2 regions of the Pediococcus sp. M21F004 genome follow, and region 2 is predicted to be linked to the other one. Evidence: riboswitches for the same ligand, from Rfam matches in the RefSeq annotation. Region 2 holds a riboswitch; the other holds the start of a gene.
The links. A riboswitch is a leader RNA that binds a small molecule or an ion and turns the genes downstream of it on or off. The one in region 2 is predicted to bind lysine.

Region 1: linked by a shared signal. The riboswitch ahead of lysA (diaminopimelate decarboxylase) and the one ahead of ACLHK8_RS03955 (amino acid permease) in region 2 are both predicted to bind lysine.

The regions. Positions count from the first base shown of each region.
Region 1 covers NZ_CP177314.1:963,072-978,470, forward strand. The annotation lists gene ACLHK8_RS05085 (sunset domain-containing protein) at 1-26, shown strand, start outside; gene ACLHK8_RS05090 (DNA/RNA non-specific endonuclease) at 45-992, shown strand; gene ACLHK8_RS05095 (DsrE family protein) at 1,002-1,334, shown strand; gene ACLHK8_RS05100 (aspartate-semialdehyde dehydrogenase) at 1,700-2,761, opposite strand; gene ACLHK8_RS05105 (aminotransferase class I/II-fold pyridoxal phosphate-dependent enzyme) at 2,797-3,990, opposite strand; gene dapB (4-hydroxy-tetrahydrodipicolinate reductase) at 4,009-4,791, opposite strand; gene dapA (4-hydroxy-tetrahydrodipicolinate synthase) at 4,784-5,707, opposite strand; gene ACLHK8_RS05120 (N-acetyldiaminopimelate deacetylase) at 5,731-6,897, opposite strand; gene dapD (2,3,4,5-tetrahydropyridine-2,6-dicarboxylate N-acetyltransferase) at 6,902-7,612, opposite strand; gene lysA (diaminopimelate decarboxylase) at 7,717-9,024, opposite strand; lysine riboswitch at 9,128-9,311, opposite strand; gene ACLHK8_RS05135 (aspartate kinase) at 9,480-10,868, shown strand; gene dapF (diaminopimelate epimerase) at 10,858-11,859, shown strand; gene ACLHK8_RS05145 (DUF4811 domain-containing protein) at 11,965-12,483, opposite strand; partial or broken gene ACLHK8_RS05150 (MFS transporter) at 12,485-13,788, opposite strand; gene ACLHK8_RS05155 (L,D-transpeptidase) at 13,995-15,395, shown strand.
Region 2 covers NZ_CP177314.1:738,094-753,492, reverse strand. The annotation lists gene ACLHK8_RS04010 (bifunctional metallophosphatase/5'-nucleotidase) at 1-327, shown strand, start outside; gene ACLHK8_RS04005 (cation diffusion facilitator family transporter) at 428-1,324, shown strand; gene ACLHK8_RS04000 (hypothetical protein) at 1,340-1,681, opposite strand; gene ACLHK8_RS03995 (metal-dependent transcriptional regulator) at 1,827-2,489, shown strand; gene ACLHK8_RS03990 (cold-shock protein) at 2,708-2,908, shown strand; gene ACLHK8_RS03985 (threonine/serine exporter family protein) at 3,070-3,813, shown strand; gene ACLHK8_RS03980 (threonine/serine exporter family protein) at 3,827-4,273, shown strand; gene ACLHK8_RS03975 (GW dipeptide domain-containing protein) at 4,385-5,809, shown strand; gene ACLHK8_RS03970 (LCP family protein) at 5,896-7,053, opposite strand; gene ACLHK8_RS03965 (GNAT family N-acetyltransferase) at 7,332-7,892, shown strand; gene ACLHK8_RS03960 (Rrf2 family transcriptional regulator) at 7,879-8,421, shown strand; lysine riboswitch at 8,462-8,646, shown strand; gene ACLHK8_RS03955 (amino acid permease) at 8,769-10,238, shown strand; gene ACLHK8_RS03950 (deoxynucleoside kinase) at 10,370-11,002, shown strand; gene serS (serine--tRNA ligase) at 11,282-12,559, shown strand; tRNA gene ACLHK8_RS03940 (tRNA-Val) at 12,667-12,739, shown strand; tRNA gene ACLHK8_RS03935 (tRNA-Lys) at 12,742-12,814, shown strand; tRNA gene ACLHK8_RS03930 (tRNA-Leu) at 12,833-12,914, shown strand; tRNA gene ACLHK8_RS03925 (tRNA-Thr) at 12,942-13,014, shown strand; tRNA gene ACLHK8_RS03920 (tRNA-Gly) at 13,035-13,106, shown strand; tRNA gene ACLHK8_RS03915 (tRNA-Leu) at 13,140-13,225, shown strand; tRNA gene ACLHK8_RS03910 (tRNA-Arg) at 13,234-13,307, shown strand; tRNA gene ACLHK8_RS03905 (tRNA-Pro) at 13,411-13,484, shown strand; tRNA gene ACLHK8_RS03900 (tRNA-Pro) at 13,553-13,626, shown strand; gene ACLHK8_RS03895 (CtsR family transcriptional regulator) at 13,843-14,307, shown strand; gene ACLHK8_RS03890 (ATP-dependent Clp protease ATP-binding subunit) at 14,328-15,399, shown strand, end outside.

The DNA.
Region 1 (15,399 bases), 220 kb from region 2:
CAGGATATCGAAAAGCTAAAAGATAGTCAGGAGAGAATTTGAATATGTTTATTGGAATTATATTTTTAATTATTGGTCTCTTCGCCATCATTGTGGCCTTCCGTCAACGTAAGGACCGCCTTTGGTTCGCTCTTTTAGCAATCATTACCTTGTTATTGAGTTGGAATCAGGCAGGTACATATGCGCGACACAAGTCTAATCATTTAAAAGATGTTATGTCGACCAAAGTGGTAACCCGGGTTGACTCAAGTGCATCTAGACTGGCAACCTCATTACAATCTAAAAATAGCAAATTAGAAAGCACCCTTTCGTCACGCTCATCTTCTTTAAAAAAGAAAGCAGGCAGTCTTCATTTATCAATTGCCAAATCACAATCAGACACCAGTAAAACAAGTAGTACCCCTTCGACTAGTCAGGCTGAATTAGCCACTAAGCAATATGCCGGACAGCAAACAATTACCATTAATCAAAATGAGCCTGATTTTTCAAATACTGACCTCTCAACTAGCCGTAGCGCCTGGCAAACATATGGCAATTTGGATAGTTATAATCGCGTTTCCGCCGCTAATGCCCTTTTGAACAAGCGCCTCATGCCAAAAACAGAACGTGAATCATTGGATGTTGATCCCACTGGTTGGCATAATAAACGGACAAGTAACGGTTGGTTATACAATCGATGTCATTTAATCGGCTATCAATTGACTGGTCAAAATAATAACGCTAAAAATTTAATGACTGGTACGCGTTCTTTAAATGATCCCGAAATGACCACTTACGAAAACGAAGTAGCCGCCTACGTTAAGGAAAATAAAAATCATTACGTTCGCTATCGTGTGACCCCTGTCTTCCGCGGAACAGAATTAGTTGCTCGTGGGATTCACATGGAAGGTCAATCGATTGGTAGTAATGCTGTTCATTTCAATGTTTATATTTTTAATATTGAATCTGGTTATACAATTAATTATCAAACTGGAACTAGCGTAAAGAAATGAGGCTAAGCTATGAAAATTGTTTTTCATATTGATGAACGTGAGAAATGGCAATCAGCCCTTTCAAACATAAAAAATGCAATTAATTTTTCCAAAGAACAACAGATACGCATTGATTTGATCGTTGTTGTAAACGGCCCAGCCATTAGTGATTACTTAACGCCGGAAATTGGTCGATTCATTGAAAACGCAAAAGACTTGGTGAGCTTCCATGCTTGTCAAAATGCAATGAATAGCCATCAAATTCAGGCAAGTCAGTTACCCCGAGCCGTCAAAGTTGTGCCGGCCGGCATCATTGATTTGGCACAGCTTCAAGACCAAGGATATCGCTATATCAAGCCATAATTCAGTTTGAATAAGCCTGGCAAATGCTGATAAATTGTGTTTATTCTCCTAGTTGTCAATTTTTTAGAGACGTCGGAAATAAAATCAGAAAAAACTATTGCCTTGGTATAGAAGTCTTTTACTTCTATACCAAGGCGATAGTTTTTTAATATTTCGCGTCGTTTTGAGGACAGCTCCACAAATCAGACCAAAAAATATAAGCAAGGCTCACACTACTTCGAATTAAGGATGATTTTCGATTCGAAAATCTTTTTTCCTCCGTTCGTTGTCGATTCTTGTGGCCAAATTCTGCCGCAAGAACTAGCAGCGGGATGCGATCCCGCTTCCGCCTTGCTTATATTTTTAGGTCTAACGATTTGTTACGCTCACTTTACTCTCACTAGTTTCTGTTCCACCAACTTCTCCGCAATCTGCACCGTATTCCACGCAGCACCCTTCAACAAGTTATCCGAAACCACCCACATGTGATAGCTTCCTAGATTCTCTTGATCACCACGCACTCGGCCCACAAACGTCTCTCGTTTGCCTTCTGCATTAATCGGTTGTGGATACAACTGTTGGTCTGGATCATCCTGCAACACAACCCCAGGAGCCTTTGCCAATGCTTCTTGAATCTTCTCGCGACTCGCCTGCTTTGGATCAGCCACCTCAAAGTACACCGTCTCGCCATGTCCAATTCCAACCGGAACGCGGACGCAAGTTGCCGTCACCTTGATATCTGGGGCATCCATATCATCCAACATGATTTTCTTTGTTTCATGGATCATTTTCCACTCTTCATGTGTATAGCCATCATCTTCAAAAACATCAATTTGAGGTAAGAGATTAAAAGCCAATGGATAATGCTTTGCCCCACCCTTTACAGGAAAAATAGTACTTTGCATTTCTTTGCCATCTAAATGTTCCTGAGCTTGGGTATTCATCTCGTTCCAAGCCTGTTGACCCGCACCAGATGCAGCCTGATACGTAGATACTATCACTTGTTTTAATCCAAATGCCTTACGAATGGGTTCCAACGCAACCACCATCTGGATCGTTGAACAGTTTGGATTAGCAATAATCCCATGGTGTCGGTTAAGAGCCTCCGCATTGACCTCAGGCACAACCAACGGCACATCAGGGTCCATTCGAAATGCGCTCGTGTTATCCACACAAACAGCACCCCGTTTAACCGCTTCTGGCAATAGACGCTTGGAAACATCCCCACCTGCAGATGCCAATACTAAATCAACACCTTCAAAAGATTCTGGTTTAGCTTCTTCAACCACTACTGGTGCATCCCGGAACTTCAATTGTTTCCCAGCTGATCTTGCTGAAGCTAAAAATTTTATTGATTTCACTGGAATAGTAGATTGCTCTAATTGTTGAATTAAACGCGTTCCGACAGCACCTGTTGCACCTAAAATAGCCACATTATATTCGCCCATTTAATTTTCCTCTTTACTTGATGAATTTTTAGTACCTAAGCCACACTTGTTTTAGCAGCCATGAAACCCTTCATATTTGTCATTGCAGCATGCAAATCTTCCACACTTGCCGCATACGATAAACGGATGTAGCCTTCACCACCAGGTCCAAACGCGCTTCCTGGAATCACACCAACTTTGCCATCTTGAGCAAGCTCGGTCGCAAAATCAACTGAATTTTGCGTAAAGGCCGCTGGAATCTTGGCAAAAATATAGAAGGCACCTTTTGGTGGAACCGTTTCGAAACCTAATTTATCTAAGCAATCAATCACATAGTCCCGACTCTTTTTATACTGCACACACATTTTTTGAGGATCTTCCAAGCCATTTGCTAAGGCTTCTGCAGCTGCTGCTTGGGCTGGATTTGAAGGCGCTGTGACTAAAAAGGCATGCATTTTAGCTGCGTTTTTAACAAAATCAGCCGGGGCCGCGATATAACCAATTCGATATCCAGTCATGGCATGTGATTTTGACAAACCATTAATTAAAATTGTTTGTTCTGGAATCATTGCTGCAATTGAATGATGGGTAATATCATATGTAAGTTCGCTATAAATTTCATCTGCGATAACAAACATTTGTTTTGTAGCAATCACGTCTGCTAACCCTTGTAATTCAGCCTCTGTGTATTCCACACCCGTTGGATTATTCGGATAGGTCAAGATGATTGCTTTAACAGCATCGCCTTCATTGGCAAGGGTTTCTTCTAAACGTTGTGGCGTTAGCACAAAGTTATCGTTTGAGGTATCTACTTCAACCGGAATTCCACCTGCAATAGTAATCAAGGGCACATACAAAGCAAACGCTGGGGTTGGCACAATGACTTTATCACCAGGGTTCAAAATTGCCATTAAGCTGGCGGCTAAGGCCTCTGTGGCCCCAATTGTAGTGACAATTTCCGTATCTGCATCGTAATCCAAATCGTAACGAGTTTTTAGAAATCCACTAATGGCATTTCGCAATGCGGGAGTTCCCTTTTGAGCCGAATAATGAGAATCATTATTACGAATGCTCTCTACTGCGGCCTCTTTGACGTGTTCTGGGGTGTTAAAACCGGGTTCGCCCAAAGTCAATTTAACTAGTCCAGGAATACCTGTCACCTTTTGGTCAAAAGCACGAATCCCAGATGGCCCGATCGAATCTAAACGTTGATTAACTTGATTTTCTAAAGCTGCATTTAATTTTGGCATTCTACCACTCCTTAATTTTTACGATAAAACGTTCTCTAAACCGACGACCAATTCAGATAGTTTCCCGACATTTTTAACGGCTACTTCCACACCCTTCATGAAGGAATCGCGGGTAAAGGAATCTTGACGAATCGTTAAGGCTTCTCCTTCACTACCGAATAAAACCTGTTCATGAGCCACGTATCCTGGTAACCGTACTGAATGAATTCTGATCCCTTTATAATTACCACCACGAGCACCTGGTAAGGTTTCTTCAAACTTGGCATTATCAGCCGCTTGGGGCTCACGGGCTTCACTAATTTGTTTTGCAGTACTTAAAGCAGTCCCTGAAGGAGCATCGATTTTATCAGCATGGTGCATTTCAATAATTTCTGCTTCAGGGAAATATTGAGCAGCTTCTTTTGCAAATTTCATCAACAAAACGGCCGAAATTCCAAAGTTAGGCACAATCAGTCCAGCCATATGCTGATCTTTTGCGTAGGCTTTGAGATCTTCAACTTGTTGATCCGATAAACCACTCGTTCCCACTACCGGGCGAATTTGATGACCCAAGGCAAATTTAGTATTTTCAAAAACTGCTTTTGGTGTGCTGAAATCAATCCACACATCGGCATCCGTCTTGATGTTCGTAAGATCATTAAATACCTGAACCTCATCTGCTAAATCATAGCTGGCTGGCTGTAAATCAGTGACTACCGGGCTGTATACAGCAACTAATTGAAAGTCTTTTGTGTCATTCACAAGTTTGACGGCTTTTTGGCCCATCGAACCATTAAATCCCGCAATAATTATTTTAATCATCTGCAACTCCTAACTCGCCTAAATCAGTTGTTTCCAAGGCTTCCTCATTTAATCCCAAAGCTTTTGCCAATGTTTGGCGCTCTTCGTGATTCAATGGCAAGATCGGTAAACGACTACCGCCCACTTGAAATCCTTGGGCCTTCAAAACAGCCTTAACAGGTGATGGTGATGGATAAAGGAATAAAGCTTCCATTTTAGGGGTCAAACGCCGTTGTAAACTTGCCGCTAACTCTCTGTTACCATCATAAAAAGCATCCAACATTGCGCGCATATCTTTTCCATATATATGTGCCGCTACAGAAACCACCCCGTTTGCGCCAATCGCAATCCCGGGCAAGGTTTGTGCATCTTCACCTGTGTAGACCATGAAATCATCTGGGGTATTTTGAACTAAGTATTCCAAATCTTCTAAAGAAGTGCACTGTTTAACCGCCTGAATATTTGGATGTTGTGCTAACTGAACAACCGTCTCATTTTGCATGGTGACACCCGTTCGACCAGGAATGTTATAAATTGCAACTGGAATTGGTGACTGATCGGCAACGGTTGTAAAATGAGCAACCATCCCGCGTTGATTAGGTTTATTGTAATAAGGGACAACCACAAGAGCCATATGAATGCCCTTAATTTGGCCAACTTCTTTAGTGAAACGGGCCGTTTCCAAGGTGTTGTTACTACCAGTCCCAGCAATGATTGGTCCTCGTCCATCAACGATTTCAGCAAACCGGGTATACAATTCAATTTTTTCATCATGCGTTAAATTAGGAGTTTCCCCTGTAGTTCCACCAATAATAAAGCCCCGACTACCAGTATCAAAAAGATGATTGGTTAATGTTTTTAAAGCCGGAAAATCGATTTGCCCCTGATCATCAAACGGCGTCACAATCGCAGTTAAAATATCTGCATTTTTAAACATAATTTTATTTCCTTTCCTATTAATTATTTATTCATTCGATCTAGTAAGAATCCCGTAATGGCACTAACTCCAAGCTGAATCGCTTTTAGATTCGGTTTTAATGTGGCTGAATGCAACTGTGAGGCATCTTCAACTCCCAGCCAAAACATGGTCCCTGGAAACTTCGCTAATAGGTACCCAAAATCTTCTCCAGTCATTGCCGGCTGCGTTTCAACAAATTGTACATTCTCTGCTTGTTTCATATAGGAAATAAAGTTTTTCGTTAAAGCCGAATTATTTTCAACTGGCCAGTAACCACCTTGGTTAAGTTTCACTTCCACCGTTGCTTGATAGCTCTGGGCAATCCCATTCGCAACTTCTTTGATCCGCTGATCAATGTGTTCAATCATCGTTTGCGTCAATCCGCGAATGGTTCCCTCCAAATGGGCTCGGCCCGCAATCACATTGCGAATCGTTCCAGCTTCAAACTTGCCAAACGTAATTACGCCGCCTTCGATAGGATCCACGCTCCGTGACACAATCGTTTGCACCTGATTAATAAACTGGCTAGCAGCCACAACCATATCGTTAGCATCTTGGGGAAACGCTGCATGGCCACCCTTACCATAAAAATCAACATCAACTTCGGTAGTACCAGCAAACAACGTGCCCATCCGACAGCCAATCGCTCCAACTGGTAAATCAGGATTATCATGGAGGCCATAAAATTCATCAGGACGCCATTTACCAGTAAACACATTTTTTTCATAAGCTGTTTTTCCGCCATTCAAGCTCTCTTCAGCTGGTTGAAAGAAAAACAAAAGATTATCTTTAGGCTGATGACTGGCAAAATAATTCAGTGTGCCCAAAGCAACTGACATGTGAATATCGTGTCCGCAAGCATGCATCACATTTGGATGTGTTGAAGCGAACGGCAAATCCGTTTCTTCCTTTACTGGCAAACCATCAATATCTGTCCTATAACCAACGGTTCGTTTTGGCACACTCCCATGAACTAAAACTAATAGGGCCGTTGGCATTTGCGCTGGTGTTATCATATCTAAGTTTGTTTGGTCAAATTGACGAATAATTTTTTCTAAATAAGCATGCGTTTGAACTTCTTGCATTGCTAACTCTGGGATTTGATGTAAATCCTGATAGATTTGAATTAATTGCGACTCTGTTAGCGGTGCTTGGCTTTTATTTTCCATTGGCTTACAGCTTTCTTAACGTGTCCTCTAGTTCTGTTTTTGATCGTGTTTGGTCGTCAATATCCTTCATCTTGCGAGCAGGAACTCCGGCTACCATCGTGTTAGGCTCAACGTCTTTGGTCACAACCGCACCTGCTGCCACAACTGCGCCTTTACCGACGTGTACTCCTTCTAAAACAACGGCGTTTGCGCCAATCATCACATCATCATCAATCCGAACTGGTTCAGCTGATGCTGGTTCAACAACCCCTGCTAAAACTGTTCCGGCTCCAATGTGTGCGTGTTTACCAACCGTTGCTCGACCACCCATGACAACGCCCATATCAATCATCGTGTCTTCACCGATTTCTGCACCAATGTTGATTAAGGCTCCCATCATAATCACGGCATTGTCACCAATGACAACTTGATCACGAATGATGGCACCTGGTTCAATACGAGCATTGATATTTTTGGTGTCCAACAAAGGTACAGCCGTATTGCGACCATCATTTTCAACAACGTAATCATCAATTACTGCTTTGTTTGCTTCAAGGAAAGGTTTAACGTCGGCCCAGTCACCGAAAATTGTTCCAGCCTTGGATTCTACAAAGCTTTGAATAGCGTTCGGAAAATCAAGTTTATCCAAATCACCTTTTAAATAAACTTTCACCGCCGTTTTCTTTTTAGCATTACTAATAAAATCAATAATTTCACGTGCGTCTAACTGTGCCATATCTTGAACCTACCCTTCGAATTTTGTGTGTATGTATATTTTAAGATTGCCGGATTAAGCCAACCTTAAAAAATTATTTTTACTCTTCTTCTATTATACGACATCTAAATGTAATCCTGATCCAAACTCACCAGGTCTTCGTAACTTTCTCGTTTAACAACCACTTTGGCTTGCCCGTTTTCGACAAACACTACAGCCGGGCGCGGATTCCGATTATAATTGGAGGCCATTGAATACCCGTAAGCACCGGTTGATAGGATTGCCAAGGTATCCCCAGGTTGAGATTTTGGCAACGCCTGTTTTTGAATCAAAACATCACCGGATTCGCAATATTTTCCGGCTACTCGTACCGTTTCTTCATTTTCATCAGCGGCCCGGTTGGCTAAAACAGCTTCATAATCTGCTTGATACAACGCCGGACGAATATTATCTCCCATGCCCCCATCGACCGTTACATATGGTAAGTGTCCCGGAACTGCTTTTCGAGAACCTACTGTGTATAAACTGTAACTGGCAGGACCCACAATGGAGCGGCCAGGTTCAATCCAAATTGCAGGCATATTCAATTGACGAAGTGCAACTCGTTTTTGAACCGCTTTAACAATCGCATCAACAAACATTTCTGGTGCAATTGGATCATCATCTTTGGTGTAACGAATACCAAATCCACCCCCTACATTTAGAACTTGAATATTCAAACCAAACTTGGCCTGCCAACCCGCCGCCAAATCAACTAATTTATTGGCCGCCATCACAAATCCTTCAACTTCAAAAATCTGTGAGCCAATATGGGCATGAATTCCGAGCATCGTCATACGATGATTAGCTAAAACCTGTTGCAAAGCTTCTTCAGCTTGCCCCGATTGGATATCAAAACCAAATTTGCTGTCTTCTTGGCCAGTTTGATCGTACTTGTGCGTGTGGGCAGAAATTCCGGGAGTTAAACGTAACATGACGTTTATGGTCTGATCCTTTTCTGCCAAAATTTCACTAAGTAATTGAATTTCATAAAAATTATCTAAAATTACGACCCCAATTTGCTGGTCAACTGCCATTTCCAGTTCGGCCCGCGACTTGTTGTTCCCATGGAAACTAATTTTGTCCATCGGGAATCCCGCTTTAATAGCCGTATACAATTCTCCACCTGAAACGACGTCAATATGCCCTTTTTCTTGGGCAACAACTTGAAACATGCCAACTGTCGCAAACGCTTTGCTGGCGTAGCTCACTTCATAGGCAACTTGATCTTCTTCAAACACCCGACTAAAATTTTGAATCTGTTGGCGAATCTTCGCAACATCATAGGCAATCAATGGTGTGCCGAATTGATGTGCCAAGTCGGCAGCATCAATCCCACCAATTGTTAAATGTCCCGCTGCATTAATTTTTTGAATTCCTAACTGCTTATCCATTGTATTTCTCCTGTTATTTTGCCATTTTAAAATAAAAAAAGGGATCTTTTTGTTTTGCGCAAACAAAAAGATCCCAGAATTAAGTTATCGTTATTCTGTATCAATTGTCGATAGCGCCCCGCAGCCGACATGTTTTGCTGCGACAGTCCGTAGTCTCTTAAACTGCGTCCCAGCTAACTAAATCTCTATCCAGATTCAGCGCTTCGGCAACCGCCCCTTTTACAAGCTTCTAAGTTTGATAGAAACTCAGCTTGTGACTCATGTTGGTTGCAACCTCTTAAATTATTAAAAAGTTTATAATACTTTTCACAGATAGTCAACCCTTCCGATGAAAATTAAGTCCTAAATCAAATTTTTTTATTGCTATTCATAGATTTAATGCTAAAATTCACAATAACTAATCAAATTCTAATAAAATCTTTTTTAATTTATTTTAAGGAGTGGCATAACTAATCATGAATGTTGTAAAATTTGGCGGAAGCTCGCTGGCAGACGGTCCCCATTTTCAAAAAGTTATCAATATCATCACGGCTGACCCTAAGCGACAAATAGTCGTTGTTTCAGCCCCCGGTAAACGTTTTTCCACCGATACCAAAGTAACCGATCTTCTAATTAGCTATGCACAAGCAGTTATTGACCATACGGATGCAAAGCCGGTTATAAAAATGATTGCGGATCGCTACGAGGCCATTGGTCAATTTTTTAGTTTACCAGCTAGACCAATTCAAAAAATCATTACCAAATTAAAATCTTTACCTGATGAAGATTATCCCAGCAATGCTTATCTGATGGCCGCCTTTAAAGCTCATGGTGAACGTTTAAACGCGATGCTTTTAACTAGTGTTTTAAATCAACTCGATATTAAAGCCCGCTTTGTTGATCCGTTTGAAGCTGGCATTATCGTAACCGACGATCCAAGCGATGCAACTGTTCGCCCGGAAACCTATGACAATCTTGCCCATTTAAAATTTGGTGGTGAAAAACTTATTTTCCCGGGCTTCTTTGGTTTTACGCCCAATGGCCAAATTGCCACCTTCTCAAGAGGTGGCTCCGACATTACAGGCGCCATTGTAGCTCGCGGTCTTCATGCAGATTTATACGAAAACTTTACAGATGTAAATGCCATCTATGCAGTCGACCCTCGAATTGTAGCGCATCCCCAGGCAATCAAAAAGATGACCTACCGCGAAATGCGTGAACTTTCTTATGCTGGTTTCTCGGTATTTCACGATGAGGCCATCATTCCAGCCATTGAAGGCCAAGTCCCAATTAACGTCAAGAATACCAATCACCCAGAGCTACCTGGTACTCTGATTGTGCCTGAAGAAAATTTCCAGCCAAAACATACGATTACCGGAGTTGCCAGTTCTGATCGCTTTGCTGCCCTATATCTGCATCGTTATTTGCTCAATAAAGAAGTGGGATTTACATTAAAACTCCTTCAAATTTTGTACAAATATGATGTTTCATATGAACACATGCCTTCTGGGATCGATGATTTAACGATCATTTTTGATAAGCAACAGCTAGATGACCACACAATTCATGAAATGTGTTATGATATCAAAAATACACTGCACCCCGACCAACTCGATTGGATTGACGACTACGCCATTATTATGGTCGTTGGTGAAGGCATGCGTTCTAAAATTGGGACAATTGAAAATATCATTCGTCCTCTTGCTCAAAATAATATTGGCGTCCACATGATCAATCAAGGTGCTTCTCGGATTTCCATCATGTTAGGCACAGAGCGGGCGGACGCCAAAAAAGCTGTTAAACAAATTTATCAACAATTTTTCACGCTAAAAAGTAACGAAGGGAGCAACACCCATGCAAATTGATAAAGTCCATGGCTCAGAAAACCACTTTTTCTTGTTAGATCAAACCAAACTAAAAACTCGGCTCTCCGATCAAGAACTAATAAAATTCACTAAAAAGATTGCCGATCCGCAAACCGGTATTTTGAATGGATCTGACGGCGTTTTGGTAGTTGATCAATCAAATCATGAAGGCGTAGCAGCCCAAATGCGTGTCATCAATGCGGATGGTAGTGAAGCATCCATGTGTGGAAATGGTTTACGGACCGTTTCACGCTATTTAGCTCAAGAATCCAATATAGACCAATTTAAGGTTCAAACATTAAACGCTGATCTACAAGTTAGTAAATCCGGCAATTTTGCAACCAGTGTGCCCGCCTTTAGCGTTGAAATTTCGCCGGTTTCGTTTGCAGCCGAAAAATTACCATTTAAAAACTTAAATACTGAGAAATTAATTGATCAACCAGTCCCCGAATTTCTTCCCAATCTTAAATTTACAGCTATCGCGGTTCCTAATCCCCACCTAATCAGCTTCGTTTCTGCCGAAGAATTAGCATCCGATGATTTAGGAATTTTAGGCAAACGATTAAATGCGGAAAATCCCTATTTTCCAGATGGTGTAAACGTCAGCTTTGCTCAAATTCTTGAGGACAATAAACTTTTTGTGCGCACGTATGAACGCGGTGTTGGGTTTACAAATGCCTGTGGAACTGGCATGTCGGCCACTAGTTTAGCCTTTGCAATCACCCACCCTGATCAAGGCCATTTTGAACAAGAAATTACCGTTTATAATCCGGGTGGCATGGTCAAAACGATTGTTCATCAAATTGGCAATACGTACACGATCGATTTAACTGGAAATGCTACCGTAACGCATCACATTGAGATTTCTGAAGCTGATTTACATGCAGCAGACTTAGACAACGTTGCAATTACAGAAACTCATGAAGAATCCGCGTATCAAAAATTTGTCACCCAATTGCCAAAAGTTAGTGATATTGCTGTTAAATCATAAATGCACTCGATCTCTCTGAATTCTGGAGAGATTTTTTATTTAAATTAAAAACGATGCGTGAGTTTACACTTACACATCGTTTTTGTTTGCTTTTAAGTAAAATTTCTAGCTTTTCTTATCTTGTACCGCAATTTTCTTCAGTTTCCAACCACTCATTAATCTAAATTCATAATTTTGGCTGACAAACTGATGATTAGGAATCCCATTACTAAATAAAATTCGTAACCCATCATTTCGATAGACTCGATAAGTGCGCGTAATCTTAACTTGGCTCATTTTAGAATTATGCGTCACTTTTGCAGTTCCAGTACTTGGATTGGTTTTGGCTAACTTTTGTTGCATTGGATTTGTCGCATAAAAATAAACACGTTCATTCTTGGTCCCCAGCTGTTGATAAGCAAGCGCATGTTGTCCTTTCACGCTTGATGTCAGCGGATAGGTTTGCGTTTGACTAACCTTTTTCATTCCCAAAAAAGTATTGTAATTTAGGGTCATGACCACTACGGCACCGATACTGAGAATCAATCCAATCGACACCCATATGATTTTTTTGACACCCGGATGGATAAAAATCATGCTGATCGCAAAAATTAAGGCACCAGCAATTAAGAAAATAACAATCATATTAATATGCCTCCCGTGTGTCTTTTTTCAAGAAGAAGGTTAAGGCCAACCCAATTAACGCAAAACAAGTTGCAATGAAAAAGGCATATCTAAACCCAATGACATTTGCATTTGATGACAGTTTTTGAAACAAGATTGGAGTAGCTTTCGCAATCGCGTGAGAAGGCATATGATTTAGCGTCACACTAGCCATCACAGAAACTAAGATGGCTGTTCCCATTGAAGCAAAGACCTGGCGCGCCGTATTATTGACCACCGTTCCATCCCCGATTAAATTAAGGGGCAATGCATTCATCCCGGTTGTCGTAATCGGCATCAAGACCATTGAAATTCCGAACATCCGCACTGCATACAAGCAGACCAGATAGAAAACCGGTGTCTCAGCAGTAATCGGAATAAAGGCCGCAGTTGTTAATGTTAGTAAAAACATCCCAGCGATGGCCATATTTCTAGCTCCTAAACGATCAAAAATCCGCCCTGTAATTGGATTCATAACCCCGATTGTAATCGCACCTGGTAATAGAGTCAGTCCAGAAACTAATGGCGACTCCCCACGGATTGTTTGGAGATACAAAGGTAAAACAAGGGTAAAACCGTTCATGGACATGTTTGAAATAGATACTAAAATTGCGGATAAAGTGAAATCTGAATGTTCAAAAACTTTAAATTGTAATAGCGGATTCTTGATCTTTAAAGATCTCATAATGAAAATTGCCACTACGACAACCCCGAGGATCAAAGTTCCGTAAACCACTGGGCTGGTCCATGAATAAGTTCCTACTGATGAAAATCCGAATAGCATCGCCCCAAATCCAACCATGGAAAGTGCAACGGAAGACCAATCAACGGGCGCCTTTTTGGTAGGCAATACTTTTCGTAGAGTGAAAAATCCCATGATTAAAACTAGCAATGAAATAGGCATAATGGCGAGAAATAGTATTCTCCAGGAATAGTTCATAAGGACCCACCCAGAAAATGTTGGCCCAATCGCTGGTGCTAAGCCAATAACCAGTCCAGCTGTGCCCATTGCTGCCCCTCGTTTTGAGGGTGGAAAAATCGTTGCAGAAAGAAGCCGGTAATCGGAATAACAATTCCCATCATTAGCATGAATCCAGTCGTTAGCCACTGGACAGTCGTTGTTGAAATATTAAATGATTTCATTAACGTCGGAAAAGCAGTCGTGAGCATCGTTGTTGTTAGAAAAGTACTAAATGTCCCAACTAACAGCGTAAAAACTAATGCAAGGCGATTGTATGGACGGCAATTTTGGTCGACCGGTTGATCAGGTTTATCAAAAGTATTCATTAAATAACCACCTTAAAAAGTTTATTTTATAATTATGTAAATCGAAAAAATGCCACAATGATAATTGTACCATAAAAAATCAAGTCCCAATTTCGAGTAATTATCAAAGTTTACTTAAAGTAAGCTTTTTGCATTGACTTCCTTTACACCACGCTTCATAATTACTCAAGACGTTTCAGAAATTTAAAATTTGGGGGAGAACTAAAGTGACCAAAAAAAATCATTGGTTAGCATGGACTGTTTCAGTGTTGATTATCATAATTATCGGGGGTGGCGTGTTTGCTTGGCAGTATGGCCAAACTCATTTTGCGCCAGGCACTATTATTAACGGACAATCCGTTTCCCGTTTAACGGTGAATCAGGCTGAAAAGAAGCTTGCGAACTCTTCTTCTACCGTGAGCAATCGCGTTTATCTAAACAATAAATTACTAGTTGATGGACAAGATCAACAATTGGACAAAGTAACCAAAGCTCAGATAAAATCTGAATTAACAAAACACCACGGATTGTTCACTTCGAAAGCAGCCGTTGACGTCAGCAATTCTAAAACAACTCTGACTTATCGAAACACTTCATTGAAAGATCAAGTTACCAAGGCTGTTGCTGCTTATAATAAAAGTGCCACTGTTGCACAACCGACGTCTTACTATTTAAAGAATGGCGCCATTAAAAAACAAGCTAGCAAAACTGGTACTCAAGTGGATGCCGCGAAAGTTCTCGCCAAATATAAGAACCAAGTTAACAAACTCCAAGATATTAAAATCAGCACAAACTATGTGAAAGCTACCAAGGCCGCAACATTTAGTGCAGAAAAATCAAAACAAGCTTTGCAGCAAGGATTATCAAAAACCTTGGTTTATCACGTAGGTGGCAAGGATTACAAATTAAGTGGTTCTAAATACTTGGTCAATTCAACTCCTGGTAGCACACCATCGATTGATTTATCTGCTTTAAAGGCTGAGTTAACAACTATTAATAATTCTGACAGCACTCAGGGTAAAGTCATTAGTGTAAAGCTTTTAAACAGCAACAAGACAGTTTCAACCAATACATCGACAGCTTCAAATTATGGCTGGTCACTCAATGTAAATGCAGAAGCCGCAATGTTGGCTAAGAAGTTTATTGATTCCTCTGTTAAAACAAACGCGACTGTGGATATGAAAAATTATTCTGGCCAAAATATTAGTTACAATCGTTCCACTGCAATTGGATCAACCCGGGTTGAAATTAATTTGACTACCTTACATGAATATATTTATGTTGATGGCAAACAAAAAGCCGATATTCCGGTTATGAGTGGGACCCTTTCAGGAAATCATGAGACTCCAACTGGGTTGTTCCACATTCTGTACAAACAGAGCCCTTCAACTTTGACTGGGAACAACGATAACGGTTCAAAATATTCTAGTAAAGTTTCTTATTGGGAGCCATTAACGGAAGATGGCGTGGGAATGCACGATAGCCCATGGCAACCGGCCAAGGTTTATGGAAATCCAAGTTACCGTGATACGTATCACTCACACGGTTGTTTGAATAATCCCCCAAGCAAAATGAAATTGGTTTGGGATAATACTTCGACAACGGAACCTGTAATTATTTACAGATAATACT
Region 2 (15,399 bases):
GTGAATCCAAGGTATTTGACCCCCAAGAAACGTCATTATAATTATGATATGTACGAGGGCATTGACTATACACTGGATATTTCCAAACCGGTTGGTCAACGGGTAACTCGGTTGAGTTGCAAAGGCCATGTCATTCAACCTAACGACTCGTTTGAAATTGTGTTGAATAAATATCGCGCAGTCGGTGGTGGCCATTATCCGATGTTTTCAGAATCTAAAATCATTCGCGAAAATACAGAGGCCATGTCAGAATTGATTGCCGATTATCTTCAAAAACATCCAATCATCGAAGCAACCGTTAATAATAATTTTAAAATCATCAAATAAGAGTTCGCGATTAAAAATTGCGGGCTCTTTTTAGATAACAGCCTGAGCTTGCTTAGTCGTCTGTTTTGGTTAATAATTATGACCGAAGGGGAGTTTTATGATGCATAACAAGTCAAAAATGAGCGGGACCCGGTTTTTGCTCGTTACAATTTTGAACGCTTTGATCACGGTGGTTGAACTGGTAGGAGGGATGCTTTCTGGTAGTTTAGCGCTTCTTTCTGATGCTTTTCATAATTTAGGTGATTCTGCATCGGTCGTGTTAGCGTACGTGGCAAGTCGAATTGGACTTAAAACTTCAAATGATTCTAAAACTTTTGGTTATCGACGGGCCGAAATTATTTCAGCGTTTGTAAATGCCATTTTTTTGATTTTGGTTTCGGTTGTCTTGATTGGCGAAAGTTTACGCCGGCTAATGCATCCCGAGCCAGTAAATGGCGGCATTATGCTTATTGTGGCTATTATCGGCACAATTGCAAACTTTGTGTCTGCCTTGTTGTTGAGCAAAGGAGCTAAAGATAATTTAAATCTAAAGGCTACATATCTGCACATTTTAAGTGATGCATTATCCTCTTTTGGGATTATTATTGGCGCCATTATCATTCAGATTTGGAAAATTGATCTTGTTGACCCAATTGTTACAATTCTAGTTTCAATTTATATATTACGTGAGACGTGGCCCGTTTTGAAAGAGTCCATTGATATTTTGATGCAAGCAGCTCCAATTCTGGATTACGAAGCGTTAAAACGAGATATGTTAAAGGAACCGGGAGTTGTCAATGTGCATCACATTCATGTTTGGCAAATCGATGAAAATCGGATTATGTTTTCTGCACATATCAATTTAAACGATCAATTATTAAGTGATGTGGAGCCTATTTATCGACATTTAGAGAATTTATTGCAAAAAAAATATCACGTGGATCACGTGACTTTACAAGCTGAAGTTTTTCGTGGAAAAAGTAATGAGCTATTTACGCGTGATCGCCATGATATTTAAAAAGGGGGCAGTTGGTTAGCTCTCTTTGACAAGTTGCTTGTGATGAGCGTTAAGCCAGTCATGCCAAGGTGTTTCTGGAACTCCATTAGAAGTGAAGTTTTGATCCAGATGTGCAATTACTTGCACATAATCTGTTCGTGAAGCTTCAACACTGATGGCTAGAAGCCCTTCTTTAGTTAGGTAGCGATTGCGTGTAATGAAGGCGTTGATATCGCTAAGATAGCCAGCAGGAACGTATGAAGAAATAATCTCGAGACTTTCTGTCTTGTAAAGTTGAATATAAAACTTTGCAAATGCGTTAACTGCTTTGAGTTGATTTGGTGCACTCAATTCTGTGATTGATACTGAATTACCCATAATAGTCCTTCCTAACTTTGTTGTTTACAATTTAAGTATAGACCTTAATCAATAAAAGTGTAAAATTAAAGTTTGGGATGCCTTAGTTGTATTTCCGAGCTATATGAGTTATAAAAGTAGTATTAATAATAATGAGGTGAATGAATTGACCCCTATGAAGGAAGACTATCTCAAAATCATTTTTGAGCTAGGCGGGAAATCAAAGAAAATATCTAACAAACAAATTGCAATGGGACTAAATATTGCGGCCGGTTCGGTTACGGAAATGGTAACCAAGCTAGTGGAAGAGGGGCTCGCAAAGCACACACCCTATGCTGGAATTTCGCTAACTGATGAAGGAATTCAAATTGCTGAGATCATGGTTCGCAAACACCGGATTTGGGAAACCTTTTTGGTGGATAAATTGGATTATAAACTTTCTGAAGTGGATACCGATGCGGAAGTTTTGGAGCATGTGACTAGCGACCACTTATTGGATTCGCTTGATAAATTTCTCGATTATCCAACCCATTGCCCCCATGGTGGTGTGATTCCGGATAAAGAGGGAAACTATCACGAAGACAGTCATACGCTGTTAGCCGACGTAAAAGAGGGAACAACGGTCACAGTAGATCGATTTATTGATAATCATGAACTGTTGAACTACTTAGATGAGATCGATTTAGATATTGGCGATAAAGTACATGTTATTCATCACGCCCCATTTGAAGGTGCCACAACGGTTAAACTAATTGATAATGATTCGGCGACTGATGAGCGTCAAATTAGTTATAAGGCAGCTCATTATGTTTTCGTCCAAGAAGATTAGCTTTATAAGGCTTAATTTAAGTTTAAAAAGACCCGTTAACAAAAAAACAACACTAATTTCTGAATTTACTTTCTTTTTCTAAAAATACATGGTACAATTACTTTGTATTTTGGTTAGGTAATTTTGGTAAGATTGTTTCATAAAGAAATATCCCCAATTTGCACCGGATCAAGTATTAAAATATTTAGTGCAAAAAGCACTCAGGAGGATTTTCTATTATGGAACATGGTACAGTTAAATGGTTTAACGCAGACAAAGGTTTTGGTTTTATTACTCGCGAAAACGGTAGCGATGTATTCGTACATTTCTCAGCTATCCAAGGCGACGGCTTCAAGACTCTTGAAGAAGGCCAAGCAGTTACTTTCGATGTAGAAGAAAGTGACCGTGGACCACAAGCAGTTAACGTAAACAAAGACTAATTTAAAATTAGAATTTATCAAGTCAGGAATTTTATTCCTGGCTTTTTTTGTGTTTTGAGCCTAAATATTCCTGTGCCAGTTTTAGGAATCCTGAATTAGTGGGTGTTTTGTTTGAAAGGCTATGGCATAATAGAGCTTGATTAATTAATGGGGTGATAGTTATGGACCAAACTGACTTGGTAGTGGATACCTGCTTGTTAGCAGGAAGAATTATGATTGAGAGCGGCTCAGAAATGGCGCGCGCGGAAGACACAATCATGCGAATTGCGACAAACTCGGGTTTTCCAAGTACCCAAGTTTTTTCCACGGTCACAGGAATTATTATGTCAATTCCAGATCAAAAAAATGCGCAGGTAATAAGTGTGAGTCGCCGCAGCATTGATTTGGAAAAAGTGAGTTGGGTGAATCGGCTCTCTAGAGATTATGCGGAGCACAAAATCACCCTAGAGACGTTTTACGATCAACTCCAGACCCTTGATCAGGCGGTTCCTTATTTTCCTTTTTGGTTACAAGTTTTGGGAGCAGCTTTAGTAAGTGGGCCATTAATGACCATCTTTTGTAATAATTTTTATGACATTGGGGTTACTTCCATTATTGGGGCAGTGGGATTTGCTATCTATTATGTGATCAACAAATACCTTAACATCAAGTTCATTAGTGAATTTGTGGCATCCCTTTTAATTGGCATAATGGCAGTGATAACGGTACGTCTTGGCATGGGCCATTCGGTGGATAATATTATTATTGGTGCTGTGATGCCTTTAGTTCCCGGTGTGCCACTAACAAATGCCGTTCGTGATATTTTGAACGGCCATTTTGTCAGTGGGCCAGCACGGGGCATTGAAGCACTTCTAACGGCGGCAGCAATTGGTTTTGGTATCGCGTTTGTATTCCGATTTTTCTAAGGTGGGACTCGAAATGATTATGATAGTTGAATTGTTTTTTGCGTTTATTGCAACAGTAGGTTTTGGCATTATTATTAATATTCCTCATCGTGCCCTGGTGGCAGCTGGGTCGATTGGGACGGTTGCCTGGCTGATTTATTGGGCGATTGTTAACATGAAACTTGGTTTAGCTTTAAGCAATTTGACAGCTGCGGTGGTGATCGGGATTTTAAGTGATGTAGCAGCTAGGAAAATGAAAATGCCAATGCTGATTTTTAATATCCCCAGTTTGGTGCCCCTTGTTCCGGGAGGGCAGGCCTACCAGATGGTCCGCAACATTGCATTGGGAAATGTCGCTCAAGGGGTTCATTTTTTAACCCAGGTGATTGAAATTACAGGCTCAATCGCGATTGGCTTTTTGCTTGCCGAATTGTTGAATAAACTATGGAAAAAGCTCAAGGCAAAAAAAGCATCTGTGTGAATGTCATAAAATTGTAAAAATGATGATATCGGAATGTTGGGTAGAAATATTAGTATGAAACTATACATAGTGATTAATTGTGCAGATCGGGAGAATATTGGAGGAATTAGTTTGAAAGAGACACAAAAACGGGGAATTATGACGGCGGTTTTATTAACGCTCACTTTATTGGTCGGACTATTAGTCGTAAAAACACCAAGTGTAAAAGCAGAAGCAGTCAATAGCTATATTAGTTCAAAAAAAATTAAACCCGCTGGTATTACAACAGCAATTTGGAGTGGTTTTCCAAAGAATGATTACAATAAGGGATATGGTAAGCCTGAAGGGGTTGTCGTCCATGAAACGGCTAACGCTAGCTCCACAATTTATGGCGAAATTAATTATATGAAGGCTAATTATAATAATGCGTTTGTCCACAGTTTTGTGGATGCCACTCACATTATTAACATTGCCAATACAAATTATTTGTCATGGGGTGTTGGGTATCCAGGAAACGGCAAATATGTCCAGTTTGAACAAATTGAAGTGCACTCTAAAAGTGCCTTTGCCCATGAAATTGCCAATGCAGCTTGGTATACAGCTTATTTGCTAAATAAATACAATTTAAGCCCGAATGACGCTTGTTATGATGGAAAAGGGACAGTGTGGTCTCACAAGGCAGTTGCCCAGTATTATGGGGGTTCAACCCATACTGATCCTTATGGTTATTACATGAGTAATGGGAAAAAATACTTTGGCCAGGGTTATACCATGGCGCAGTTCTATCAATTAGTTAAGAAATACTATACTTCTATCCACGTTAAAAATGTGAAATATACGAGCACTAACTTGACGATGGACGTCAAGTCAACTTCGGGTCATGATTTTTATAATCATGTTCCTGAAAGTAAGTATACGACGAAACGGGTTCATTATGGAAAGACCTACGCGGGTAAGACGATCACGGTTAATATGACTGGTAAACGTGACGGCACTGGCACCCTTTATTATCGTTGTTATTATAACGGTAAATTGATCGGCTGGATTTACGGCGGCGGCTTAGCTAAGCACGTGAGTTATACAACGACTAGCAAGACCATGGATGTAAAAGTAGCACCAGGTAACAATTTCTATAATCATGTGACAAGCAGTTTATATAATAATAAATTGTTACACTATGGCAAAACTTATGCAGGAAAAACGGTCACGATTGATAATGTGGCATACCGCGATGGCACCAAAACACCGTATTACCGTTGTTACTACAATGGCAAACGGATTGGCTGGATTTATGGCGGTGCTTTAGGAGTGCAAGTTACCTACAAGACCATCAATCAAACCAAGACGGTCAAGGCAGTTCCCGGTGCACATGACTTTTTAAATCATGTGACCGCTAGTAAATATACCGTAAAAAGAACCTACTATAGCAAGGATTATGCCGGTAAACAGGTTACTGTTGATAACATTGCTTATCGTGCGGATTGCAAAGTCCCTTATTACCGCTGCTTATATAACGGTAAAATAATTGGCTGGATCTACGGTAGTGCTTTAAACTAGGAAATTTCAGAAATTAAAACCAACAAAACAGGCTTTAGTACATGTATCAGCATGTGACTAAAGCCTGTTTTGGTGTAAATTTTTATTTAATAACCAGTTGTGTTATCTGTTCCTGTTTGGGTACTATCGTAATAGCTTGATTGACTTGTGTCAGCAGTGGTACCGGTTGTGACGCTGGTCAAATTGGCTGTTCCGGTTGATTTGTGACCAAGATCTAAACCTTTTCGAATGAAGTTTGTGACTCGCTGCATTTCAGTTTGACTGGTAACTTCAAAATCCTGTCCATTGATAAGTTGAGTGGTTCCTTGGAGATGGGTAGACTTAAGATGATGTGTAGCTACCCGATATTTAGTGGATAAAGCAACAATCTCATTGAAGCTTAAATCAGTTTGGGTTTGTTTCTTTAAAGAATCCATAAAGCTTTGACTGAGCAAAGTGGAGATGGAATCACTTTTACGTAAAATAGCCATCAAAACTTGGCGTTGACGAACTTGCCGGCCATAATCACCTTGAGGATCGTCATCCCGCATCCGAGAATAGTCTAATGCGGCCTTTCCGCCTAAATGGATCTTTTTACCTTTGACAACGTTGGCTGCCCCATACTTAAATGTGAGAGTTGGTTTGACGGTCACGCCACCAACACCGTTGACGATTTTTTCTAAGCCACCCATGTTGATCAATCCGTAGAAATCAATGGGGACATCTAATAGTTGTTGAATGGATTTGATACTGGTTCCCGCACCGCCAAATGAGTAAGCGGAATTTAATTTTGAAGGCGCATATTGTGTGTATCCCGGAATTGAAAGAGCAGTATCACGGGGGATACTAGTTAGGGTCATGCTTTTCTTTTTGGGATTTAAAGTGGCAATGATGATAGTGTCGGTTCGGCCACGATAATTTCGGCCAAGAGCCCCGGTATCAGTTCCTAAAAGTAAGATAGAAATGGGCTTATTTTTTTTGATAACCGATGAGACATCTCGCGCTTTTTGAATATTGGCACTATTAAAAACAGAATTTGCAGCTTTCTTCGCAGCATACCACTTGTAGGCGGCAAAAACACCGACTGCGATGATAAGAAGACAAACAATCGTGATAATGAGTCGTCTTCGCCGGGAACGTTTAGGGCGATTTGGTCGCTGATGTTGACCACCGTTTTCCGGTTCTCTATGCATCTCGGTTCGAGTTGGCGGAACGTTAAAATGGTTGTGCAGCTCGGATCTTTTGGGTGTTTGGTCCTCATTCATGGGTTTGCCTCCTGAAGCAATATAAAATAAAAGTTTGTATGTGCTTAAGCATAACCGATTAAGCAGTCGAAAAATTGGATTTTATTTTGATTTAATTTTTTTTTAAACACCAAAAGTATATCACATATCTACCGCATTACGAAAACGCAATCAAAATAAAATTAGCTGATTTTGGTAGTTTTAATTAAAAGTGGCTTTTATAGGGAAAAATCTGGTATTCTTTAGGAAGAGAAGTGTGATCAGATGAGCATTCGATGAATCGGGTGGTGAGGAAAACTGTGAACAACAAAATTTTGACACCAAGATTAAATTTAAGACCATTTACGACGACGGATTTATTTAAGCTCCGAGAAATTGTTGAAAACGCAGAGATTGCTAAAAGGGCTGGCTTTCGCGTTTCTAACAGCGCCTTTGAAAGTAACTTTTTCTTACAGCAACTTATGCAGACAAATATTTGGGCAATCACTCTAAAGCAAAGTGCAGATGTTATTGGCAGCATTGGTTTATACTCAGTGAGTGATAAGACGCATGAACCAGACCCACTGAAGTTCGAGATTGGCTACATGTTGAATCAAGACTTTTGGGGCACAGGCTATATGAAAGAAGCTGTTTATTATGTTTTACAGCAAGCCTTTCAAGAAAATCCAGTGTATACTGTGTTAGCCAGTACTTATACTGAAAATAAACGGTCAAAACTACTTTTGGAGCACCTCGGGTTTGAAATGACCGGCCAGCATACTTTACTAGCAAGTGTCTTGAACCCGGATCCCAAACAAGAGACTTACTATGAATTAACAGAAAAAGGATTTAGAGAAGGCGGTAATTATGCAACTCACTAAAGGGTTTGAACAAGCAGCATGTATCATTGCGTTATTATGTACTCAGGATCGAAAGGTTCCGTTGACGACGGCGGTTATTCACAAGCGGTTAACAGGTTCAGAAGCTTACTTACGAAAAATTATGCGTAAAATTGTGCTGGCCGGGCTAGTGACGTCGATTCCTGGAAATAACGGTGGTTTTCGTTTGGCTAAGGATCCAAGCAAAATTTCGTTGTTGGATATTGTAGAAGCTAGCGAAGGCACGATTAAAACGTATCCCGACATGGGTTTTATTGAAAACATTTTTTCTGATGCGCGGCCAATTGCCGAACGTGGTAAAGATGTTTTAAATAAAACGTTTCAAAGCGCTGATGATCTTTGGCGGAACTACCTAAAGGAACAAAGTCTAAGCGACATTCTTATGCAAATTATGGGCGAGCCAGCTGCTTCTGGAATTGATTGGAACGGCTCAGACTCGGAATTACAAGCAAATTTTTTAAAGTTAAATCAAAAAATTGAAAACGTAAGAACTAATTTAAATGGGGATTAGGAGTTGTCAGACTAGTCCCGCTTGTATATAATTGAATCATATCGAAAGAAGAGGTTGCCAAGTTCATAAGTAACAACTCTAAGGTGATAAAGCATCGATGAGGAGTTGTGAAAGGGGAGTTGGCCGAAATCTAAGGGTGCTTTTTCACTTTTGGGTTGGGCCCTGGTTCAACAAATCAGGGACTGTCGTAATGCTTGTAGAGCAGTACGGGGCGCTATCTACGATTTGACTGAGAAATTTATCGGAAGTCTTTTTGTATGGCGATTTGTTATACAAAGAGGCTTCTTTTTTATTGGTTAAAAATAGGATTGCCTTTTTAATTAGAAACTTAAGGAGGAAACAGATTTATGGCAGAACAAGAGAATCACAGCATTGATCGCTCATTGAAGACCCGCCACATTTCAATGATTGCGCTTGGTGGGAGTATCGGAACTGGCTTGTTTGTAGCAAGTGGTTCTGCAATTTCAGAAGCAGGTCCTGGCGGGGCTTTGTTAGCATACGTGGCGATGGGGATCATGGTTTATTTTTTGATGACCAGTTTAGGCGAGATGGCCACTTATATGCCAGTTTCGGGCTCTTTTGCGACCTACTCAACAAAGTATGTGGATCCGGCTATGGGCTTTGCGATGGGATGGAATTACTGGTTTAACTGGGCCATTACTTTGGCTGTTGATATCAGTACGGTTTCAATCGTCATGAAATTCTGGTTGCCAAATGTTCCCGGTTGGGTATGGAGTGTGTTGGCGTTAGTACTAATTTTTTCCGTTAACGCTCTTACCGTCAAGGCCTTTGGTGAAACTGAATATTGGATGGCATTGATTAAGGTCGTTACAGTTATCATTTTCTTAGTAGTTGGTGTGGCCGTTATTTTTGGTATCATGGGTGGACATGCAACCTATTTAAATAATTTTACGTATAAAAAAGCGCCATTCGTTGGCGGAATTCCGATGATTCTTAGTGTATTCGTTGTCGCGGGTTTCTCATTTCAAGGAACTGAATTAATTGGAATTACGGCCGGTGAATCGGAAACGCCTGAAGAAAGTGTTCCTAAGGCGATTAACCAAGTGTTTTGGCGAATTATTTTATTCTATATTTTGGCGATTTTTGTGATTGCTTGCATTATTCCTTATACAAGTCCAGATTTGTTAGGATCTTCGGCAAGTGACGTTAAGATCAGTCCGTTCACCTTAGTCTTTCAACGAGCCGGGTTAGCCGGAGCAGCAAGTATCATGAATGCAGTTATTTTGACGTCGGTCATCTCTTCGGCAAATTCAGGGATGTATGCTTCCACAAGAATGTTATACTCATTGGCTTTACAAGGGTATGCTCCAAAAACATTTGGATTAACAACAAAACGAGGAATCCCTTTAATGGCCTTGATTGGGACGACCATTGTTGGTGCGTTGACCTTTATCTCAAGTATTGAAGGCCCCCATATCTATATGTGGTTGGTTGCAGCAAGTGGTTTGACCGGATTTATTGCCTGGCTGGGGATTGCTATTTCTCATTTTCGTTTTCGTCGCGCATTTGTTAAACAAGGACACAAAGTGGAAGAACTTAAGTATCATGCAAAATGGTTTCCATTTGGACCGATATTTGCTTTTGTAATTTGTTTGTTGGTCATTGCTGGCCAGGATCTTCATTCTTTTGCGACGTTTAACTGGGAAGCAATTGGAATTAGTTATATTAGTGTGCCAATCTTTATCGTTTTGTACGTATTCTATAAAGTGAAATATCATACGCATATTATTCCGTTGGATGAAGTTGATTTAACGCAACCCGATTTTATTTTAAAGTCTCGAAAAATCAAGAAATAAGTGTATAATGCAAGATGCTGTAATAAAAGAGAAATCATGGTAATTGGTTGATTTTTAAAACCATATATTGTTTTTGAATCTGAACATGCTACAATATATAGTATTAAAAGATGAATAAAGGGGAACTTCGAATGATTGCATTATCAGGTCCAATTGGAGCAGGAAAAACAACGTTAACGGAAATTTTATCTCAACATTTAGGCACAAAAGCTTATTATGAATCAGTTGATGATAACCAAATTTTGCCACTTTTTTACAAAGACCCTAAGCGCTACGCATTTTTACTGCAAATTTATTTTTTGAATCGACGTTTAGATGGCATCAAAGAAGCTTTTCAGACTAAAAATAGTGTGATGGATCGTTCGATTTATGAAGATTCACTTCTTTTCCATTTGAATGCAGATTTAGGACGGGCAACCAAGACAGAAGTGCAAATTTACGATTCTTTATTAACTAATATGATGGAAGAATTACCAGAAACTCATTATAAGAAAAATCCGGATTTATTGATTGATATCAACATTTCCTTTGATACGATGTTAAATCGGATTCAAAAACGAGGCCGTTCTTACGAACAAATTGATAATGACCCTAGCTTGTATGAATATTATCAGGATTTGAATCATCGTTATGCTGAATGGTATGACAATTATAACGAAAGCCCTAAGATTCAGATTGACGGGGATCAGTTCGATTTTGTGGAAGACCCACAGGCCCGTGAAAAGGTCATTCAAATTGTGGATCAAAAAATTGCTGAAATTTAGTTGTTTCTTGGAACTTTTTCGGTTATGATAAGTGTAAATAGTAAACGTGAAGCCTTTTTTAAGTAGATTTAAAGCGAGATAGAGCTAGTGAAAGCTATCAATCGAAACTCCGAGAGGCAAAAGCGGGTGAGTAATATCACACGGCTGCGGTCGTTAACCATAATTGAGGGTGCTGGTAACAGCAAACTTGGGTGGTACCGCGAAATAAAGTCTTTTCGTCCCAATTGATGGGATGAGAAGGCTTTTTATTGTGTAATTAAAAATTAGGAGGTTTTAATAATGTTAGATTTAAAAGAAATTCGAAATAATACGGATTATATTAAGGAACGCTTAGGCACACGAGGAATTGATCCAAAAGAAATTGATAAGCTTTTAGACATGGACCAAAAACGTCGAGATTTGATTGTTGAAAGTGAAAATTTGAAGAAGACCCGAAATGAAGTGTCAGATCAAATTTCGCAGTTAAAACGCAATAAAGAAGATGCCAACGATAAAATTACAGAGATGCGTAAAGTCGGGGGCGAAATCAAAGAACTTGATCAACAGCTTCAAACTTTAACTGAAGGAGTTCAGAACAAGGCTGCGCATTTGCCAAATATCCCTAATAAAACAGTTCCAATTAGTTTGACGGAAGAAGGCAGCGTTGAGCTTCGTAAAGTTGGCAAGCCTCGCGAATTTTCGTTTAGTCCTAAACCCCATTGGGAAATTGGTGAAGATTTAGGTATCTTAGATTTTGAACGAGCAGCCAAAGTTTCTGGTAGTCGTTTTGTGTACTATGTAGGACTTGGTGCTCGACTTGAACGTGCCGTATACAACTTTTTCTTAGATCAAAACACTGAAGCCGGATATACAGAAATGATTCCCCCCTACATGGTTAATGACGATTCTATGTTTGGCACAGGTCAATTTCCAAAGTTTAAAGAAACGCATGCTGGGTACGAAATTCAAGATAGTGACCTGACCTTAATTCCTACTGCTGAAGTACCATTGGTCAATTTCCATCGCAATGAAATTCTGGATGCTGATACGTTACCAATCAGTGAGACTGCCTTATCACCTGCATTTCGTTCAGAAGCCGGAAGCGCAGGCCGAGATACCCGAGGTTTGATTCGGATGCACCAATTCAATAAGGTAGAAATGGTGAAGTTCACCAAACCCGAAGATTCATGGAATGAGCTTGAAAAGCTGACAAATCAAGCCGAAAGTTTATTAAAACTGTTGAAGTTACCGTATCATGTGATTACGTTAACCACTAGTGATATGAGCTTTACAGCGGCAATGACACATGATTTGGAAGTCTGGATTCCAGCCCAAAATATGTATCGAGAAATCTCTAGTTGTTCAAACTGTACAGATTTTCAAGCCCGACGCGCACAGATTCGGTATCGTGATGACCAAGGAAAACTACAGTACGTGCATACCTTGAACGGTTCCGGATTAGCGGTTGGACGAACAGTTGCAGCCATTTTAGAAAATTATCAAAATGAAGATGGTTCAGTAACGGTTCCCGAAGCATTGATTCCATATATGGGTGGCATAACGAAGATTACTAAATAGGTAAGTCGGAAAGCTCGTTTTTTAGACAAATAATTTTTGCGACAACTACAAAATGTTATTGACAATTACTAATGGTCAATGATAATATTATGTAGTTGTCATTTGATGGAGGATTAGCTCAGTTGGGAGAGCGTCTGCCTTACAAGCAGAGGGTCACAGGTTCGAGCCCTGTATCCTCCATTGAGCCGTTAGCTCAGTTGGTAGAGCATCTGACTTTTAATCAGAGGGTCGGCAGTTCGAGACTGCCACGGCTCATTTACACATATAAGCATTGCGGGCGTGGCGGAATTGGCAGACGCGCAAGATTTAGGTTCTTGTATCGAAAGATGTAAGGGTTCGAGTCCCTTCGCCCGCACTTCTAATTAATAGATATTATTAATTAGCCGACTTAGCTCAGTTGGCAGAGCATCTGTCTTGTAAACAGGGGGTCGGAGGTTCGAATCCTCTAGTCGGCATTCACCAATTTAATAACTTTGCGGAAGTAGTTCAGTGGTAGAACATCACCTTGCCATGGTGGGGGTCGCGAGTTCGAATCTCGTCTTCCGCTTTGTAGTTTTATAACTACAAGCACATAAGCATTGCCGGGGTGGCGGAATTGGCAGACGCACAGGACTTAAAATCCTGCGGTCAGTGATGACCGTACCGGTTCGATCCCGGTCCTCGGCATTTAATAAGCACCCATAGCGCAATTGGATAGAGTGTCTGACTACGAATCAGAAGGTTGTAGGTTCGACTCCTACTGGGTGCATCATTATTATTAAAGCTTACTGTTTAATCAGTAGACTGAATAAGTTAAAATGCCAACTGTGAGTTTTTATAAGTTGGCATTTTAATTAGTTTGATAATATGAGCGGGAAGTAGCTCAGCTTGGTAGAGCACCTGGTTTGGGACCAGGGGGTCGCAGGTTCGAATCCTGTCTTCCCGATTAAGCACTAAGACGGTGGAAAAGTGCCCTTACGTAAGAATTACCCACTTAAAGTTATTTACCAGTAACGGGAAGTAGCTCAGCTTGGTAGAGCACCACGTTCGGGACGTGGGGGTCGCAGGTTCAAATCCTGTTTTCCCGATAATGGAAAATAAGAAAGTCACGAAGTCAAACTCGTGGCTTTTTTATTTTTTAAAAGTGAAGCAATTAATTAAAATCTTAAAAACAATAATTTATCCCTAAAAATAGCTGTCATTAGTGCGAACCACCTTAGAAAGTTAAAAAACTTTGCTTTTTAATGAGAGTTTCGTATAATGAAAGTCAACATTAGTCAAAGATGCAAGAAAGGGTGTGCAAAATGAGTCAAAACATTTCCGATATCATTGAAAAATATTTAAAACAAATTTTGGCTGATTCAGAGGAAATTGAGATTCGGCGCTCGGAGATTGCTGACTTGTTTGATGTTGTGCCTTCTCAAATTAATTATGTCATTAAGACCCGTTTTACCATTCAAAATGGCTATGTAGTAGAAAGTAAACGTGGTGGTGGTGGCTACATCCGGATTGAAAAAGTCAAATTACTTGATGATTTGGATGTTTTAGATACACTTATTCAAGTGATTGGTGAGGCCATCAATCAACGAGACGCTCTCTCCATCGTTAAAAGTTTGTACGAGGACGATGTCATTGACAAAAGAGAAGGAAACTTGATTTTGGCGGCAATTGACAAGAAAACTTTAGCAATGAGTGATCGTGTTGAGGAAGATCAGTTACGAGCGAGAATTTTAATTGGAATTTTAAATCATTTACGGTATGAGAGCTAAAAAGAAAGTAGGGTGTTAACATGGATAACTTATTTACACCAAGTGCAAAGAATGTTTTGGCTATTTCGCAAGAACAAGCTAAGCGTTTTAAACACCAAGCAGTAGGAACAGAACACTTATTGTTGGCCCTAGCGATAGAAAAGAACGGCATTGCCTACAAAGTATTTCAGCAGTTTTCGGTCACGGAAACAGATATTGTGGAAGAAATTGAACGTTTTACAGGCTATGGGACTTTAAAAAATATTGGCGCTAACGATTATTTGCCATACTCACCAAAGGCCAAGGAAGTTTTGGCAACTGCTGGTGATGAGGCTAAGCGATTAGGTGCTGCTAAAATTGGCACAGAGCATTTACTGTTGGCTCTATTGAGTGATGAAAACATTTTGTCATCTCGGATTTTAATCAGTTTGGACATGGATCTTGCTCAAACACGCAAGGTTATTTTACGCAAATTGGGGGTCAGTGCTTCGGCACAGATTCGCCAAAATCAAGCGCAAACTCGGCGAGGGGCCAAACCTCAAGGTACACCAACGTTAGATTCAGTGGCGCGTAATATGAGTCAGATGGCCCAAGATGGTCAGATTGATCCAGTGATTGGCCGTGAAAAAGAAGTTAAACGAGTGATTCAAATTTTGAGTCGCCGTACAAAAAATAACCCAGTTTTAATTGGTGAACCAGGCGTTGGTAAGACAGCGATTGCTGAGGGCCTTGCCCAACGCATGATTGATGGCAATGTGCCTGCAGATCTTGCTAACAAGCGATTGATGATGCTTGATATGGGATCACTTGTAGCTGGCACAAAATATCGTGGTGAATTTGAAGATCGCCTTAAAAAAGTGATTGATGAAATCCATGAAGATGGTCATATTGTATTGTTTATTGATGAACTGCATACGTTGATCGGTGCCGGTGGTGCTGAAGGGGCGATTGATGCTTCTAATATTTTGAAGCCAGCCTTAGCTCGTGGTGAATTACAAACAATCGGTGCGACCACTCTAAATGAGTATCAAAAATATATTGAAACAGATGCAGCTTTAGAACGACGGTTTGCCAAGGTTGAAGTTGATGAACCTACGACCGAAGAATCTGTTC